Regions from separate parts of the Pseudocitrobacter corydidari genome, predicted to be linked through region 1. Evidence: predicted binding sites of a transcription regulator. Region 1 holds the regulator's gene; each other region holds the start of a gene.
What was found. The regulator CRP, encoded in region 1, controls carbon source genes, mostly activating them, when cyclic AMP is high. The targets are predictions, from matches to a motif close to ATGTGANNNNNNTCACAT.
Positions count from the first base shown of each region.

Region 1 (4,213 bases):
TCGCCGCCAAAGGCATTCCGTCGCTGGATGAGAGCTTTGTGGTGATCCACTTCCGCAATCTCGACAATATCGATTTCCCCTGGCTGCTGGCGATGCTGCAAGGCTCGTTTATCTCTCATATGAATACGCTGGTCGTTCCCGGCGGCAAGATGGGGCTGGCGATGGAATTGATCATGACGCCGCTGGTGCAGCGGTTGATGGAAGGGAAGAAGATTGGGTGAAATAGCACCTTACCCGACCTACAAAGCTTTCGTAGGTCGGATAAGGCGTAGCCGCCATCCGACATAAAGGCGACGCGGGCGTTACCCCTCCACCACCTCATAAGAATGGGTAATGTTCACCGCTTTGCCCAGCATCAGCGCCACTGAACAGTACTTCTCAGCGGACAAATCCACCGCCCGGGACACCGCCGCATCTTTCAGTTCTTTGCCGGTCACAATGAAGTGCAGATTGATGTGCGTGAACAGACGTGGCGCTTCTTCGCGGCGTTCAGAGGTCAGCTTAACTTCACAATCGGTCACGTCGTAACGGCCCTTTTGCAGGATTGACACGACGTCAATAGCGCTACAACCGCCCGCAGCCATCAGCACGACTTCCATCGGGCTTGGCGCTTTATCACCTGAGTTGCCATCCATTAGAATCTGGTGCCCGGAAGCCGACTCACCCAGGAAGGTTAACCCTTCAACCCATTTCACACGCGCTTGCATAATAGTCACTCCAGAGTTGCAAATTTATTGTCAGATTACGCGCACATAACAAATCTCGCAACGGAAGTAGACCTGGGTCATGCTGAAGCGAGACACCAGGAGACACACGGCGAAAGCTATGCTAAAACAGTCGGGATGCTACAGAGATACATAAACGTACTGCATGTATGCAGAGGACATCACATACTGGCTGCGACAATTTTTGACGGCCAACTTCCCAGGTAGAGGGAAGGACATTATTTCCACCAGTGGTAGCCTGATTTGCCGCTGGCGATAGCTTATAACAGAGGATAACCGCGCATGGTGCTTGGCAAACCGCAAACAGACCCGACACTCGAATGGTTCTTGTCTCATTGCCACATTCATAAGTACCCATCGAAGAGCACGCTGATTCACCAGGGTGAAAAAGCGGAAACGCTGTACTACATCGTTAAAGGCTCCGTGGCAGTACTCATCAAGGATGAGGAAGGCAAAGAGATGATCCTTTCCTACCTCAACCAGGGCGATTTCATCGGTGAACTGGGCCTGTTTGAAGAAGGCCAGGAACGTAGCGCCTGGGTTCGGGCGAAAACCGCCTGTGAAGTGGCTGAAATCTCCTATAAGAAATTCCGTCAGCTCATCCAGGTTAACCCGGATATCCTGATGCGTCTCTCCTCTCAGATGGCGCGCCGTCTGCAGGTTACCTCTGAGAAAGTGGGCAACCTGGCGTTCCTCGACGTTACCGGTCGTATCGCACAGACGCTGCTGAATCTGGCAAAACAGCCGGATGCCATGACCCACCCGGACGGTATGCAGATCAAAATCACCCGTCAGGAAATCGGTCAGATCGTCGGTTGCTCCCGCGAAACCGTGGGCCGCATTCTGAAGATGCTGGAAGATCAGAACCTGATCTCCGCACACGGTAAAACGATCGTCGTTTACGGCACGCGTTAATCTCGTCTGACGGCGTATTGTTCGCGCAATACGCCGTTTTTGTCTCTTATGTGGCGCAGGCTGATTTACCACCCGGAAGTCAACTATGCACTGCGGCAAACGCTGGTGTTATGTTTGCCGGTCGCCGTCGGCCTGATCCTCGGCCAGCTTCAACACGGCTTACTGTTCTCTTTAGTGCCTGCCTGCTGCAACATCGCCGGGCTGGATACTCCCCATAAACGCTTCTTCAAACGCCTGATTATCGGTGGGTCTCTGTTCGCCGGTTGCAGCCTGATTGTGCAACTGTTGCTGGCCGATGATATCCCGCTGCCGTTTATTCTTACCGGTCTGGCGATGGTGCTGGGCGTTACCGCCGAAATCAGCGCGCTGCACGGGCGATTGCTTCCGGCCTCGCTGATTGCCGCCATTTTTACCCTGAGCCTGGCGGGCAATATGCCCATCTGGGAACCGCTGCTTATCTACGCGCTCGGCACGCTATGGTACGGGCTGTTTAACTGGTTCTGGTTCTGGCTATGGCGCGAACAGCCGCTGCGCGAGTCGTTGAGCCTGCTTTACCGCCAACTGGCGGAGTACTGCGAAGCCAAATATAGCCTGCTGACGCAACATACCGACCCCAATACCGCCCTGCCGCCGTTGCTTAATCGTCAGCAGAAAGTGGTCGACCTGATTTCCCAGTGTTACCAGCAGATGCACATGCTGGCGGCCAATCAGCACAATGATTACAAGCGCCTGCTGCGCGCCTTCCAGATGGGGCTGGATTTACAGGAACACATTTCGGTGAGCCTGCACCAGCCAGAAGAGGTGCAAAAACTGGTCGAGCGCAGCCACGCCGAAGCGGTAATCCGCTGGAACGCGCAAACCGTCGCCGCGCGCCTGCGGGTAATGGCCGATGACATTCTTTATCACCGCTTCCCGACGCGCTTCAATATGGATAAGCAAATTGGCGCGCTGGAGAAAATTGCCCGCCAGCATCCCGATAACCCGGTCGGGCAGTTCTGCGCCTGGCACTTCAGCCGCATCGCCAAAGTCCTGCGCGCGCAGCGTCCGCTTTATCCGCGTAACCTGATGGCCGATAAAGAGCGCCGCCTGCCGCTGTTCCCGGCGCTGAAAAGCTATCTGTCGCTGAAATCGCCCGCCCTGCGTAATGCCGCGCGTTTAAGCGTGATGTTGAGCATCGCCAGCCTGATGGGCGCGGCGCTGCATCTGCCGAAACCCTACTGGATATTAATGACCGTCTTGCTGGTGACGCAAAACGGCTACGGCGCGACGCGTGTGCGTATCTTCCACCGAGCGGCGGGCACGCTGGCGGGGCTGGTTATCGCCGCGGTCACGCTGCACTACCATTTCCCGGAGGGATTCGCGCTGACCGCGATGCTGGTGATCACCCTGATAAGTTATCTGATCATTCGTAAAAGCTACGGCTGGGCGACCGTGGGTTTCACCATTACGGCGGTATATACCCTGCAATTGCTGACGCTCAACGGCGAGCAGTTTATCGTCGCGCGTTTCGCCGATACGATTATCGGCTGCCTGATTGCCTTTGGCGGCATGCTGTGGCTGTGGCCGCAGTGGCAAAGCGGTCTGCTGCGCAAAAATGCGCACTCTGCGCTGGAGGCGGATCAGGAAGCAATACAGTTAATTTTGAGTGACGATCCTTCCGCTGAAAAACTGGCGTATCAACGTATGCGCGTCAACCAGGCGCACAACGCCCTGTTTAACTCGCTCAATCAGGCGATGCAGGAACCGGGCTTTAATACGCACTATCTGGAAGATATGAAACTGTGGGTGACCCACAGCCAGTTCATCGTCGAGCATATCAACGCCATGACCACGCTTGCGCGCGAGCACGACACGCTCTCGCCGGAGCTGATGCAACGTTATCTGGAATCGTGTGAAGTCGCCCTGCAACGCTGTCAGCAGCGCCTGGAGTATGATGAATCGGGCAGCAGTGGGGATGTGAACATCATGGAGTCGCCGGATACGCTCTCCCACGGGCCACTCAGCACCATGGAACAGCATCTCCAGCGTATTCTGGGCCACCTCAACACCATGCACACCATTTCGTCGGTGGCATGGCGTCAGCGGCCGCGGCACGGTATCTGGCTAAACCGCCATATCAACTGACAACTTTCGCCACCGCCTGCGCAAAGCGCGTCATACCGTCATCGATCTCTTTCTCTTCCACCACCAGCGACGGCGCAAAACGCATCACGTCTGGCCCGGCGTTCAGCACCATGACACCGGCATCAGCGGCCGCGTAAAGGAATTCACGCGCGCGGCCTTTGTACGGTTCTTTCAGCTCGGCACCAATCAGCAGCCCCATTCCGCGAATATCGCTGAAAACGTCATACTTCGCGTCGATATCCTGCAAATGCTGCACAAAACGCTCGCGTTTGGCATGAACGCCATCCAGCACTTCCGGCGTATTGATAATATCGAACGCCGCGCCCGCCACGGCACAGGCCAGCGGGTTACCGCCATAGGTCGAGCCGTGGGAGCCGACGTGGAATGCGCTGGCAATCTCTTCGGTGGTGAGCATGGCGCTAATCGGGAAACCACCGCCCAAAGCTTTC
Region 1 is NZ_CP087880.1:4,271,656-4,275,868, reverse strand. It holds gene G163CM_RS19795 (phosphoribulokinase) at 1-221, shown strand, start outside; gene G163CM_RS19790 (OsmC family protein) at 303-707, opposite strand; gene crp (cAMP-activated global transcriptional regulator CRP) at 1,008-1,640, shown strand; gene G163CM_RS19780 (YccS/YhfK family putative transporter) at 1,689-3,764, shown strand; gene argD (bifunctional acetylornithine/succinyldiaminopimelate transaminase) at 3,757-4,213, opposite strand, start outside.

Region 2 (4,213 bases), 1.3 Mb from region 1:
AACAGACGCTGGTGGGCGGTACAGAGATAAAGCATGTTGCCGACTTTAATCGGCGTCACTTCGTTGGTCAGCTCACCCGGATCGTCTTCGCGCTTCAGGTCACCCGTGCGGAAAACCCAGGCTTCTTTTAACTTGTGAACGTTCTCGGCGTTGATCTGCTTGAGGGGGGAGAAACGCTGGCCTTCCTGATTACGACCATAGGCTGGCCAGTCTTGATCGGCCACGGTGGAAATCGGCTCGGCTGGGGTTGCATCAGCACTCAGCGTACCGTTCACTTCCTGCGGGTCATTGAAGCCAGCCCAGGTCAGGATGCCGCCGCTAATCAGCAGCGCGACAACCAGCGCGGCAACGGCCCCGCCGGAAGGGATAATCAAGCGACGCCAGACAAAGGGCAGAATCAGCCAGATACCGAAGAAGACCAGAATATCGCTGCGGGGGGTCAGCGCCCAGAAGTCAAAGCCGACTTCCCAAACGCCCCAAATCATGGTCGCCAGCAGGAAAGCCGCATATAACCAAAGCGCCGCACGCTTGCCGCGCCACAGCATCGCTGCAACGGCCAGCATCACCAGACCTGCAATAGGGTAGTACCAGGAGCCGCCAATGGCGACCAGCCAGCCTCCTCCGATGAGAAGATAGAGCCCACAGATAGCCGCAAAAACGGCCGTGAGCACCACGAGTAATCGTGGTTGTTGTGAATTTGTTTCTGCCATAGAGAATACTCGCGTCAGTTTGTTAATTATTGCTTTCAATTGATTATAGGATTTAACAAGTGTGACGGGTATCACAAAATTTGCTTTATTATCCAATTCAGCGGAGAAATCGATTTGCTGGTATACTGTCGCGCTTGCCGAACGACGTCCGGGCGTAGCGCCGGGGGGTCGAAAGATTTACCTATAAAATCATATGGTTAGTTTTATGAAACATACTGTGGAAGTGATGATCCCGGAAGCGGAGATCAAAGCGCGTATCGCTGAATTGGGCCGTCAGATTACTGAGCACTATAAAGACAGTGGCAGTGAAATGGTGTTAGTGGGTTTGCTGCGCGGCTCATTTATGTTCATGGCTGACCTGTGCCGTGAAGTGCATGTCTCCCACGAAGTCGATTTTATGACGGCTTCCAGCTACGGCAGCGGTATGTCCACCACCCGTGACGTGAAGATCCTTAAAGACCTGGATGAAGACATTCGCGGTAAAGATGTTTTAATCGTGGAAGACATCATCGACTCCGGGAATACGCTGTCGAAAGTACGCGAAATTCTCAGCCTGCGTGGGCCGAAATCACTGGCTATCTGTACGCTGCTGGATAAACCGTCCCGCCGCGAAGTGAACGTGCCGGTTGAGTACGTGGGCTTTGCCATTGAAGACGAGTTTGTGGTGGGTTATGGTATCGATTACGCACAGCGTTATCGCCATCTGCCGTATGTCGGGAAAGTGGTCCTGCTGGACGAGTAATAAAAAAGCGAAACGCCTGATGGCGCCTCGCTTATTCAACCAACCTGTCCTGAGCCGGGTGAGGCAATGACGCCGCCCGGCTTTTTAACAGATGTTACTTGTGGTTAGCGTGTTTCAGCTTGAGGTTGGAAATCCCGTGGCGATAGCGCTGCTCCAGGGTTTCGCGGTTGGTTGCCGTCACATCGAGATCGCGCAGCAGGCCGTCGTGAATACCGTAGGCCCAGCCGTGAACCGTCACTTTCTGCCCACGTTTCCACGCTGACTGCATAATGGTAGAGTGACCCAGGTTATACACCTGTTCCATTACGTTCAGTTCGCAAAGCGTGTCCAGACGGCGCTCCTGCGGCATTTCGCCTAACAGTGAACTGTGTTTGAACCAGATATCGCGAATGTGCAGTAACCAGTTGTTGATAAGGCCGAGCTCCGGGTTTTCAACCGCTGCCTGAACACCGCCGCAGCCGTAGTGGCCGCAAATGATGATGTGCTCAACTTCCAGCACATCCACCGCGTACTGAACCACGGAGAGGCAGTTCAAATCGGTGTGAATGACCAGGTTGGCAACATTTCGGTGAACAAATAATTCGCCCGGCTCAAGGCCGGTTAAACGTTCGGCGGGAACGCGGCTGTCGGAACATCCAATCCATAGAAAGCGCGGTTTCTGCGCTTGCGCCAGTTTCTCGAAAAATCCGGGGTCCTCTTCCACCAGCATTTTTGACCATAGTTCATTGTTGCTGATGAGTGTATCTATGTCTTTCATGGAGGTTAACGACCTGTAACCAAGTAAGTGCGTTGCGCTAATATAGGTCAACTCGACTTTTTTTAAAACCATACATTGAACGCAAGAATTCAAAAGAGATATTCAATGACCATTGCACTGGAACTAAAACAGCTTAAAAAAACCTATCCTGGGGGCGTCCAGGCACTGCGCGGAATCGACCTGCAAGTGGAAGCCGGAGACTTCTACGCGCTGCTCGGGCCGAACGGTGCGGGTAAATCGACCACTATCGGCATCATCAGTTCGCTGGTGAACAAATCGTCGGGATCTGTGAGCGTGTTTGGCTACGATCTGCAAAAAGATGTGGTCAACGCCAAACGCCAGCTAGGCCTGGTGCCGCAGGAGTTTAACTTCAACCCGTTTGAAACCGTGCAGCAGATTGTGGTGCATCAGGCGGGCTATTATGGTGTTGAACATAAAGATGCCATTGAACGCAGCGAAAAGTATTTAAAACAGCTCGATCTGTGGGAAAAGCGTAACGAACGTGCGCGTATGTTGTCCGGTGGGATGAAGCGTCGTTTGATGATTGCCCGCGCGTTGATGCACGAGCCAAAACTGCTGATTCTTGATGAACCGACGGCGGGCGTGGATATCGAACTTCGCCGCTCAATGTGGGGCTTTTTGAAGGATTTAAACGACAAAGGCACCACAATCATTCTTACCACTCACTACCTGGAAGAAGCTGAAATGCTGTGCCGCAACATCGGCATCATTCAGCACGGTACGCTGGTGGAAAATACCTCGATGAAGAATCTGCTTTCTAAACTGAAATCGGAAACCTTCATTCTGGATTTAGCGCCGAAGAGCCCGCTGCCGACGCTCGAAGGCTATCAGTATCGACTGGTCGACACCTCAACGTTAGAAGTGGAAGTGCTGCGTGAGCAGGGGATCAACAGCGTATTCGCTCAGCTTAGCGCGCAGGGCATTCAGGTATTAAGTATGCGTAACAAAGCGAACCGACTGGAAGAGCTGTTTGTCTCGCTGGTCCATGAAAAACAAGGAGAGCAGGCATGATGCAGCTTTATTGGGTGGCGCTGAAAAGCATCTGGGCGAAAGAGATCCACCGTTTCATGCGCATCTGGGTGCAAACGCTGGTGCCGCCGGTCATCACCATGACCCTCTACTTTATTATCTTCGGTAACCTGATTGGCTCGCGTATCGGTGAAATGCACGGCTTTAGCTATATGCAGTTTATTGTGCCGGGGCTGATCATGATGTCTGTTATCACTAACGCCTATGCCAACGTCGCCTCTTCATTCTTTAGCGCGAAGTTCCAGCGCAATATTGAAGAGTTGCTGGTGGCACCCGTACCGACGCATGTGATCATCGCCGGTTATGTCGGCGGCGGCGTGGCGCGTGGTCTCTGTGTCGGGATTCTGGTGACCGCAATCTCCCTGTTCTTTGTGCCATTCCAGGTACATTCATGGGTATTTGTCGCGCTAACGCTGATTCTGACAGCGGTGCTGTTCTCGCTGGCGGGCCTGCTAAATGCGGTCTTTGCGAAAACCTTTGATGACATCAGCCTGATCCCGACCTTTGTGCTGACGCCGCTGACCTATCTTGGCGGGGTGTTCTACTCTCTGACGCTGCTGCCGCCGTTCTGGCAGGGGCTGTCGCATTTGAACCCGATCGTCTACATGATCAGCGGTTTCCGCTACGGATTCCTCGGCATCCATGATGTGCCGCTGGTGACCACTTTCGGCGTGCTGGTGATCTTTATCGTCGCCTTCTACATGCTCTGCTGGTATTTGATTCAGCGTGGGCGTGGCCTGCGTAGCTGATACGCCATTCCCCCGGAGCTTCCGGGGGAAAAATTAGAGCGTTATCACCGATATCTCGCGTTATTCCCGCTACAGTATGCTTTTGCCAGGGAGGTAAGCAGCAATGTTAGGTTGGGTAATCGCCTGTCATGACGATAAAGCAGAGGAACTGCTGGAGCGTCTGGAGAAAAAGTTTGGCCCGCTGGCTCAGTGCCGGGCGGTGAAT
Region 2 is NZ_CP087880.1:2,963,642-2,967,854, reverse strand. It holds gene G163CM_RS13885 (glucose/quinate/shikimate family membrane-bound PQQ-dependent dehydrogenase) at 1-710, opposite strand, end outside; gene hpt (hypoxanthine phosphoribosyltransferase) at 916-1,452, shown strand; gene can (carbonate dehydratase) at 1,547-2,209, opposite strand; gene G163CM_RS13870 (ABC transporter ATP-binding protein) at 2,315-3,241, shown strand; gene G163CM_RS13865 (ABC transporter permease) at 3,238-4,008, shown strand; gene G163CM_RS13860 (PTS sugar transporter subunit IIA) at 4,112-4,213, shown strand, end outside.
Region 2: a site for CRP is predicted at 770-787, ahead of hpt (hypoxanthine phosphoribosyltransferase). Genes of this name have one in related genera too.

Region 3 (4,213 bases), 2.1 Mb from region 1:
ACGCCCAACCCACACCTCAAAGCCACTGAATGGAACTGGCAAATCGATCCGCTTGGGTTCCGCAGCATCATTACGCGATACTATAACGACTGGCGTCTGCCGGTCTTCCCGATAGAGAACGGCATCGGGGTGATTGAATCCTGGGACGGCGAAACGCCCGTCGCCGATGATTACCGCATCGCCTATCATCGCGACCACATCAATGCTATGAAAGAGGCCATTTTTGAGGATGGCGCACAGGTGATAGGCTATCTGGGCTGGGGGTTAATTGATATTCTCAGCTCCCAGGGCGACATGCGTAAGCGTTATGGCGTGGTGTATGTGAACCGGGAAAACCATGATTTGAAAGATTTGCGCCGCGTGCCGAAGAAAAGCTACGCGTGGTTGAAGCGGGTGATTCACAGCAACGGCGAAGAGATGTAACACCCATTAAGGAGCGGAAGATGGCGGCGAAGTACCTCTCCATCGCACAGGAAATTAAGCAGCGTATTCAGAGCCAGCGTTATCCGGCGACGGAGCCGCTGCCCGATCAGCTGGCGCTGGCGGCTGAATTCAACACCAGCCGCATGACCATTCAGCAGGCGATGCGCCAGCTGATTGTTGAAGGCATTATCTACGCGCGTCAGGGGCAGGGGACGTTTGTGCGTAAAAACTTCCGCCAGCTTTCGCAGTGGGATGTCGCGGGCAGCGACTACTTCGGCGCAACGGAAACCTGGCGGCACCTCGGCGAGGTGACAAGCCAGGTGATTGCCTTTGAGGTGCGCTTCCCGAATGAAAAAGAGCAAGCCTCGCTGCTGATGAGTGCCGATGCGCCGGTCTATGATTTTATTCGCTTGCGTTTAGTGAACGGTGAACCGATTTCGCTGGATATGACGGTGATGCCGGTTGCGCTGGTGCCGGGGCTCAATAAATCACATCTGGAAAGTTCGGTATTCCGCTACGTGCGCGAGACGCTGGGCTTGAAGATGATGGGCTCTTATCGCGTGGTGCGAGCCTGTAAGCCGGATGCTCGCGACAGAGAGTATCTCAACTGCGACGAGACCGATCCGGTGCTGGAGCTGGAGCAGGTTATTTATCTGGAAGACGGTACGCCGCTGGAGTATGCGCACTGCCATTATCGCTATGACCACGGCGGGTTTGTGATGGTGAATAATGGGTGAGGGTATTACCCCAAAAAAATGGCGAAGCATCAGCTTCGCCATTTTTGCATCTGAACCGAATCAGTTCAGACGAATCGGAATACCGGCACGGCTCTGAATCGCCTGGTTCAGCACGTCCTGGTCTACGTCAGACTGAGAGGTCACTTTCTGCACAGAAGAGTTCAGCGTAACCGGAACAGTTTCACCGCCTTCGAACTGTGCTTCGGTCGTAGACAGTGGGTTGTGAACTTCGATGAAGCGGCTGCCATCCGGTTCGGTGGTCGCTTTCACCGGCTCATCAATAAACTGAACGCGGGTGCCGACCGGCACACTTTCGAACAGGAATTTGATGTCTTCGTTACGCAGACGCACACAACCGTGGCTCACACGCAGGCCGATACCAAAGTTGGCGTTGGTGCCGTGAATCGCATACAGGCGGCCAATATACAGCGCGTAAAGGCCCATCGGGTTATCCGGGCCAGCCGGAACCACTGCCGGCAGCGGGTTGCCTGCTGCGGCATATTCTGCGTGCATTTTTGCCGTCGGCGTCCATGTCGGGCCTGCTTTCTTACGCTCTACTTTGGTGGTCCAGTTGATCGGGGTGTCTTTCCCCAACTGGCCAATACCGATTGGCAGCACGATCACGGTATTCGTGCCTTTCGGATAGTAGTACAGACGCATTTCCGCGCTGTTGATGACGATACCCTCATGCACGGTATCCGGCAGAATCAGCTGCTGCGGAATGGTCAGCACGGTGCCGCCTTTCGGCAGATACGTATCCACGCCTGGGTTCGCTTCCAGCATATTGGAAAGACCCATCTGATACTGCGCCGCAAAGTATTCCAGCGGCTGCTTGTTATTTTCAGGGATGGTGATCACCTGATTCTGACCAATGACACGACTACCATCCGTCGGTAACGGATATGTCACTGCGGATGCGGTTTTACAGAAGCCAACGACTGCAAGCGCCGCAGCGAAAAGTGTTGTTAATTTCATGTTCATGTTGTTCGAGATATCAGTGCCACTCAGGCTGTGGTTGGAAAATCGGATGTATGATGGAAGCGCATTATATGTGCATTCCCGGCAACAGGGAATTCGGATGTGTACGAAATCACATTTTTTTCACTTAGGTGACAGTTTAGCGCGTTACGAAGGCGGGCGATTTTAATTCGGAATTGTGGCATAATAGGCGGTTTGTCACATTCCTCAGGATACTTCCGTGTTAGTTACCAGCAACGTTACCATGCAGTTTGGCAGTAAGCCGCTGTTCGAAAACATCTCCGTCAAATTTGGCGGCGGCAACCGTTACGGCCTGATTGGCGCTAACGGGAGCGGCAAATCCACCTTTATGAAAATCCTCGGCGGCGACCTTGAGCCGACGCTGGGCAACGTCTCTCTCGACCCGAACGAGCGCATCGGTAAGCTGCGTCAGGATCAGTTCGCCTTCGAAGAGTTCAGCGTTCTGGATACGGTCATCATGGGACACGGTGAACTGTGGGAAGTTAAACAAGAACGCGATCGCATCTACGCGCTGCCGGAAATGAGCGAAGAAGATGGCTATAAAGTGGCCGACCTCGAAGTGCTCTACGGCGAAATGGACGGTTATTCCGCCGAAGCGCGTGCCGGTGAACTGCTGCTGGGCGTGGGGATTCCGCTGGAACAGCATTACGGCCCGATGAGCGAAGTCGCACCTGGCTGGAAACTGCGTGTGCTTCTGGCGCAGGCGCTGTTCTCTAACCCGGATATTCTGCTGCTCGATGAACCGACCAACAACCTGGACATCGACACCATTCGCTGGCTGGAGCAGGTGCTGAACGAGCGCGACAGCACCATGATCATCATTTCGCACGACCGTCACTTCCTGAACATGGTCTGTACCCACATGGCGGATCTCGACTACGGTGAGCTGCGCGTCTACGCCGGTAACTATGACGAATACATGACTGCCGCGACCCAGGCGCGTGAGCGTCTGCTGGCCGATAACGCCAAGAAAAAAGCGCAGATTGCTGACCTGCAATCCTTCGTCAGCCGCTTTAGCGCCAACGCCTCTAAATCTCGCCAGGCAACGTCCCGCGCGCGCCAGATTGATAAAATCAAACTCGACGAAGTCAAAGCGTCCAGCCGTCAGAACCCGTTCATTCGTTTTGAGCAGGATAAGAAGCTGTTCCGTAACGCGCTGGAAGTGGAAGCGCTCAGCAAAGGCTTTGATAACGGCCCGCTGTTTAAAGGCGTTAACCTGCTGCTGGAAGTGGGCGAGAAGCTGGCGATTTTGGGGACCAACGGCGTCGGTAAATCCACGCTGATGAAAACCCTGATGGGCGATTTAACGCCGGATCACGGTACGGTGAAATGGTCCGAAAACGCGCAAATCGGCTACTACGCGCAGGATCATGAATTCGAATTTGAAAATGACCTGACCGTCTTCGAATGGATGAGCCAGTGGAAACAGGAAGGCGACGACGAACAGGCGGTGCGCAGCATTCTTGGTCGCCTGCTGTTCAGCCAGGACGATATCAAGAAACCAGCGAAAGTACTTTCCGGTGGTGAGAAAGGTCGCATGCTGTTCGGTAAACTGATGATGGAAAAACCGAACGTGCTGGTCATGGATGAACCGACCAACCACCTGGATATGGAATCCATTGAATCGCTGAACATGGCGCTGGAAATGTATCCGGGCACGCTGATCTTTGTTTCCCACGACCGTGAATTTGTGAGCTCACTGGCGACGCGCGTGATTGAAATTACGCCGGAGCGCGTGATTGACTTCACCGGTAATTACGAAGATTACCTGCGTAGTAAGGGTATCGAGTAATATAAGGGCTGGAAGCGCAGAGAGTTATTTGTGTTTCCAGCCACTTTTTTTCTTCCGTTTCAACTCTTTTTTATTATAGAAAACAAAGTTTAATTTTAATCTATTGCTGATATACAATGAATTTTGCAAGGTGGTTTATTTATTAAATACATAAAGCACTGCAATTAAATTGATCAATAATATTCTTAATTTAAATGGATGACGTTTTCTATGGAAAGAAAAAGAGTGCTTAATCTTTTTTATACCCCTCTGTTTCTCTTTA
Region 3 is NZ_CP087880.1:2,158,868-2,163,080, reverse strand. It holds gene G163CM_RS10040 (glycoside hydrolase family 1 protein) at 1-423, shown strand, start outside; gene G163CM_RS10035 (GntR family transcriptional regulator) at 444-1,160, shown strand; gene ldtB (L,D-transpeptidase) at 1,221-2,141, opposite strand; gene G163CM_RS10025 (ABC-F family ATPase) at 2,359-3,951, shown strand; gene G163CM_RS10020 (M48 family metallopeptidase) at 4,162-4,213, shown strand, end outside.
Region 3: a site for CRP is predicted at 2,239-2,256, ahead of G163CM_RS10025 (ABC-F family ATPase). Genes of this name have one in related genera too.

Region 4 (4,213 bases), 2.1 Mb from region 1:
AACAGCGACCATGCCCCGTATTTAGAACTGTCGGCCAGCAAAATTTTGCGTGATGCATGTGCGATAAGGTCACGCTTCAGCGCAGCTTTCTCTTCCGTGGGTGCTGTAATACCCTTCTCAAGATCCCAGCCGTTACAGCTTAAAAACGCCACGTCCGGCCAGGTATTTTGCAGCAATTTGCGACCGTGTTCGCCAATACAGGACTGGCTGGAGTCATCGATACGTCCGCCGATAATCGTTACTTCAATTTGTTTGAACTCCGCCAGAAAGAGCGCGATATGCAGGTCGCTTGTGATAACGCGAAGGGGTAAATGGGTAATCTGCCGCGCGAGCTCAATCATGGTTGTACCCGCGTCAAGAACGACGGAATCCCCCGCCTTCACCATCGATGCAGCGGCACTGGCAATGGCGTGTTTTTCCGCCAGGCTGCGCTGCATTTTCTCATGGGTCGTCGGTTGGGCAGGAATAAACCGGTTGAGCGTCACGCCGCCGTGTGTTCGGCTGATAACACCCTGCTCATCGAGCTTTATCAGGTCTCGACGAATCGTGGCCGGTGAAGCATCAGTTACCGCCACCAGCTCATCAACGGTGACCAGATTGTGGCTCTTCAGGTAATCCATTATCTGCTCTAACCGGTTATATCCCTTCATTTTATTCCCGCGAAATCTGCATTGCTAACTGGATGGAGACCGCCATGCTCTCAGACTTGGCTTTTCCTGTCCAGGCAATATCAAACGCGGTGCCGTGGTCGGCAGAAGTACGAATAAAGGGCAGCCCGGCGGTGATATTGACACCATCATAAAAACCAAGCAGTTTCAGCGGGATATGCCCCTGATCGTGGTACATGGCGACCACCATATCGTACAGCCCGTCGTGGCACTGCATAAACACGGTATCCGGCGGGCACGGGCCGGTAACATCGATACCTTCGGCCTGCATTGCTTTAATCGCGGGTGCGATAATCTCGATTTCCTCAGTGCCAAATAAACCGTGTTCCCCTGCATGCGGGTTCACACCCGCCACAGCAATACGTGGGCGCGCAATGCCAACCCGTTTCAGGAAGTGGTTCGCCACACGAATGACCGTCTTCACCCGGTCACCGTTCAGCGTATCCAGGAATTTACGCAGTGAGATATGGGTCGAAATATGAATAACCTTGAGCTTATCGGTATAGAGCACCATCGCGTACTCTTCACTGCCCGTCAGATGCGCCAGTAATTCCGTATGGCCCGGATAGTTATGCCCGCCAAGATGCAAAGCTTCTTTATTCAACGGCGCCGTGGCAATGGCTTTCACCTCGCCTGCCAGGGCCAGGGCCGTAGCACGTTTGATACAGCGATACGCTAAATCGCCTGCCGCAGCCTGTACCACACCGGGTGTCAGCGCATCGGGATTAGCCAGCGGCTCATCCATCACGTTAATCACGCCGGGAGCAAAATGGGCGTCGCTTACCTTTTCAATGACCCGTAACTCAGCCTGCGGCGTGATATTCATCGCCAGAATACGTCGCAGCGTGCGGACGCACCCTACTACCACTACCGGCGCGCCCGAAAGCCCGGCATCTGTCAGGGATTTAATAATGATCTCCGGGCCAATACCCGCCGGGTCGCCCATGGTTACCGCAATAATATTATTCACTCATTTTCTCCTCGATAAAATTCAGAACCTGACGCAACGTGGTCTCATCGCCAAACCCGCCTGCTTTCGTCATCACCGGACGTGACCAGACGCCGCCCAAAAAGTGACCATATGGAACGCATTGCGCCACGTTTCTCCTAATACGAAACCCGCTCGCACCTAACGCGCTGGCCGTCGCCATTGCCACATCGCCACCTGAGAGATAAAGCGCATCGGGCGTTGCGTGAAGCAAAACCTGCCGGGTGAGTTCGCCGAGAAACTGGCAAATCTTTTCGCCAAGCGCTGTACGACTCATCTGCCAACGCTGACAAAGGGTGTCGATATGGTGCCTTGCTACAGAATCGGTACAGGTGTGGACAATACAGTGGTCTCCTTTCTGCAAGGCCTGAGCAATACGCACGCCATAGCCACTGGCGTCGCCTGCCAGAATGTGTTCAACATCGACGTATATCTTTGTGGTGCGTGGATGTGAATGCAGTGTGGCAATCTGCTGTTGAGCGATTTCGCTCATTGAACCAATAATGGCCAGCACGGTGCGTGGCGGCATTATCGCCGAGCGCCGGGCCACGGCATTACAAATACCAGCGGAGCCGACCAGCAGCAGCGGCTGTTTAGCCTGCATCACGGCGGCAGCGATGCGATCCAGGTCGTTGTCCGTCTGCGCATCCATCACGCCAATCCACGGTTGCTCACAAGACAAATGGCTGAGCTGAGAAACCGTAACGGGCTGGCATGTAATGGCCGTCTGTAGCCGGATGATGTCCGTAATTCGGGCACTCATTACCGGGGTTTTCGGATCGCTGGCAAACTCGGTTTCCGTTAGCCGCACGCCGTTTACCCGACACTCACCGTCCACCGTGGTCCTTCCCGCCTGAGGAAATGCGGGAGCAACCACTGCGCCCGTTAGACCGCAGGCCCTCATCAGGGCTTCAATTTCCGCGCCGATATTGCCGCGCAGCGTGGAGTCTATCTTTTTAATCATGAGCGGCGGGTTATTCGCCATGGGAAGATGGCGCATCAGCGAGGTCATTTTCATCGCCGCCTGCTTAGGATCCATCGCCCGGCTGTCGCTATTAATCACCCATACGCTGGCATCACCGCGATAAGGCGTTTCAAAGGCCACATCAACCGTATGCCCCACCTGCGCCAGACTTACCCCCGCGTCGTTGGCCCCCGTGAAATCATCGGCCACGACGAGAATGCTCGGCTTACTGATTCCCTTTTCCATCATCACTCCGGGTTGTTTATGTTGAGAATGATTATATTCAATCACATTTGATTAAATGTGAGCAAGCTCAAGTTATTAACCACCCGGATAAATTATAAAATTAGGCCATGGTACGTAGACGACGGCATTTTTCATGATTGAATTCAATCACCAGAAGAGAGGTTATTTGTGGTAATCATCAACAGCACCATACTGAGCGGCGCAGGCGCAATCCCTTCCCTGACATCGCTCTTACCCGGCATTAGAAAATTGCTGCTGGTCACAGACAGCAATATTGCGCAGCTTAACGGTGTGCAGCAGATTCGCGCCTTACTGGAAAAGCACTGCCCGCAGGTGAGCGTTAACGATAATGTGCCCGCAGAGCCTACGCATCATGATGTGCGCCAGCAAATGGCGAACCTCGGCAACGCTTCGTTTGATGTGGTGGTGGGCGTCGGCGGCGGCAGCGTGCTGGATGTCGCAAAACTGTTGTCGGTGCTTTGTCACCCTGATTCACCGGGGCTGGATGCGCTGCTTGCCGGTGAAAAACCGACGCAGCGGGTGCAATCATGGTTGATTCCTACAACCGCCGGTACCGGTTCAGAAGCCACGCCGAATGCGATTCTGGCGATCCCTGAGCAAAGCACGAAGGTGGGTATTATTTCTCCGGTGCTGCTACCGGATTACGTGGCGCTTTTCCCCGAGCTGACCACCAGCATGCCTGCGCATATTGCAGCGTCCACAGGCATAGATGCGCTTTGTCACTTACTGGAGTGTTTTACCGCGACCGTGGCAAACCCGGTCAGTGATAACGCTGCCCTGACCGGGCTAAGTAAGCTTTTCCGGCATATTCAGCCCGCCGTGAACGATCCTCAGGATCTGCGCGCAAAACTGGAAATGCTGTGGGCGTCTTACTATGGCGGCGTGGCGATTACCCATGCGGGCACGCACCTGGTTCATGCGCTCTCCTACCCGTTAGGTGGGAAATATCACCTTCCGCACGGCGTGGCGAATGCCATCTTGCTGGCGCCATGCATGGCCGTCGTACGCCCTTACGCGGTTGAGAAATTTGCCCGGGTCTGGGATTGCATTCCTGACGCGGATACCTCCCTGAGCGCGGAAGCGAAATCTCACGCACTGGTGGCCTGGCTACAGGCATTAGTCAATCAACTCAAACTGCCCAACAATCTCGCGGATCTAGGCGTACCGCCCGAAGATATTGCGTCTCTTAGCGAGGCGGCATTGAACGTGAAACGCCTGATGAACAATGCCCCCTGCCAGCTTGATCAGCAGGACGTGCAGGCCATTTACCAAACACTGTTTCCGCAACATAAATTTAAGGAATAAATCATGCCGAAAACCATTGAA
Region 4 is NZ_CP087880.1:1,367,188-1,371,400, forward strand. It holds gene G163CM_RS06290 (DeoR/GlpR family DNA-binding transcription regulator) at 1-650, opposite strand, end outside; gene G163CM_RS06295 (D-threonate 4-phosphate dehydrogenase) at 652-1,638, opposite strand; gene dtnK (D-threonate kinase) at 1,631-2,866, opposite strand; gene G163CM_RS06305 (iron-containing alcohol dehydrogenase) at 3,035-4,192, shown strand; gene G163CM_RS06310 (dihydrodipicolinate synthase family protein) at 4,196-4,213, shown strand, end outside.
Region 4: a site for CRP is predicted at 2,922-2,939, ahead of G163CM_RS06305 (iron-containing alcohol dehydrogenase). Genes of this name have one in related genera too.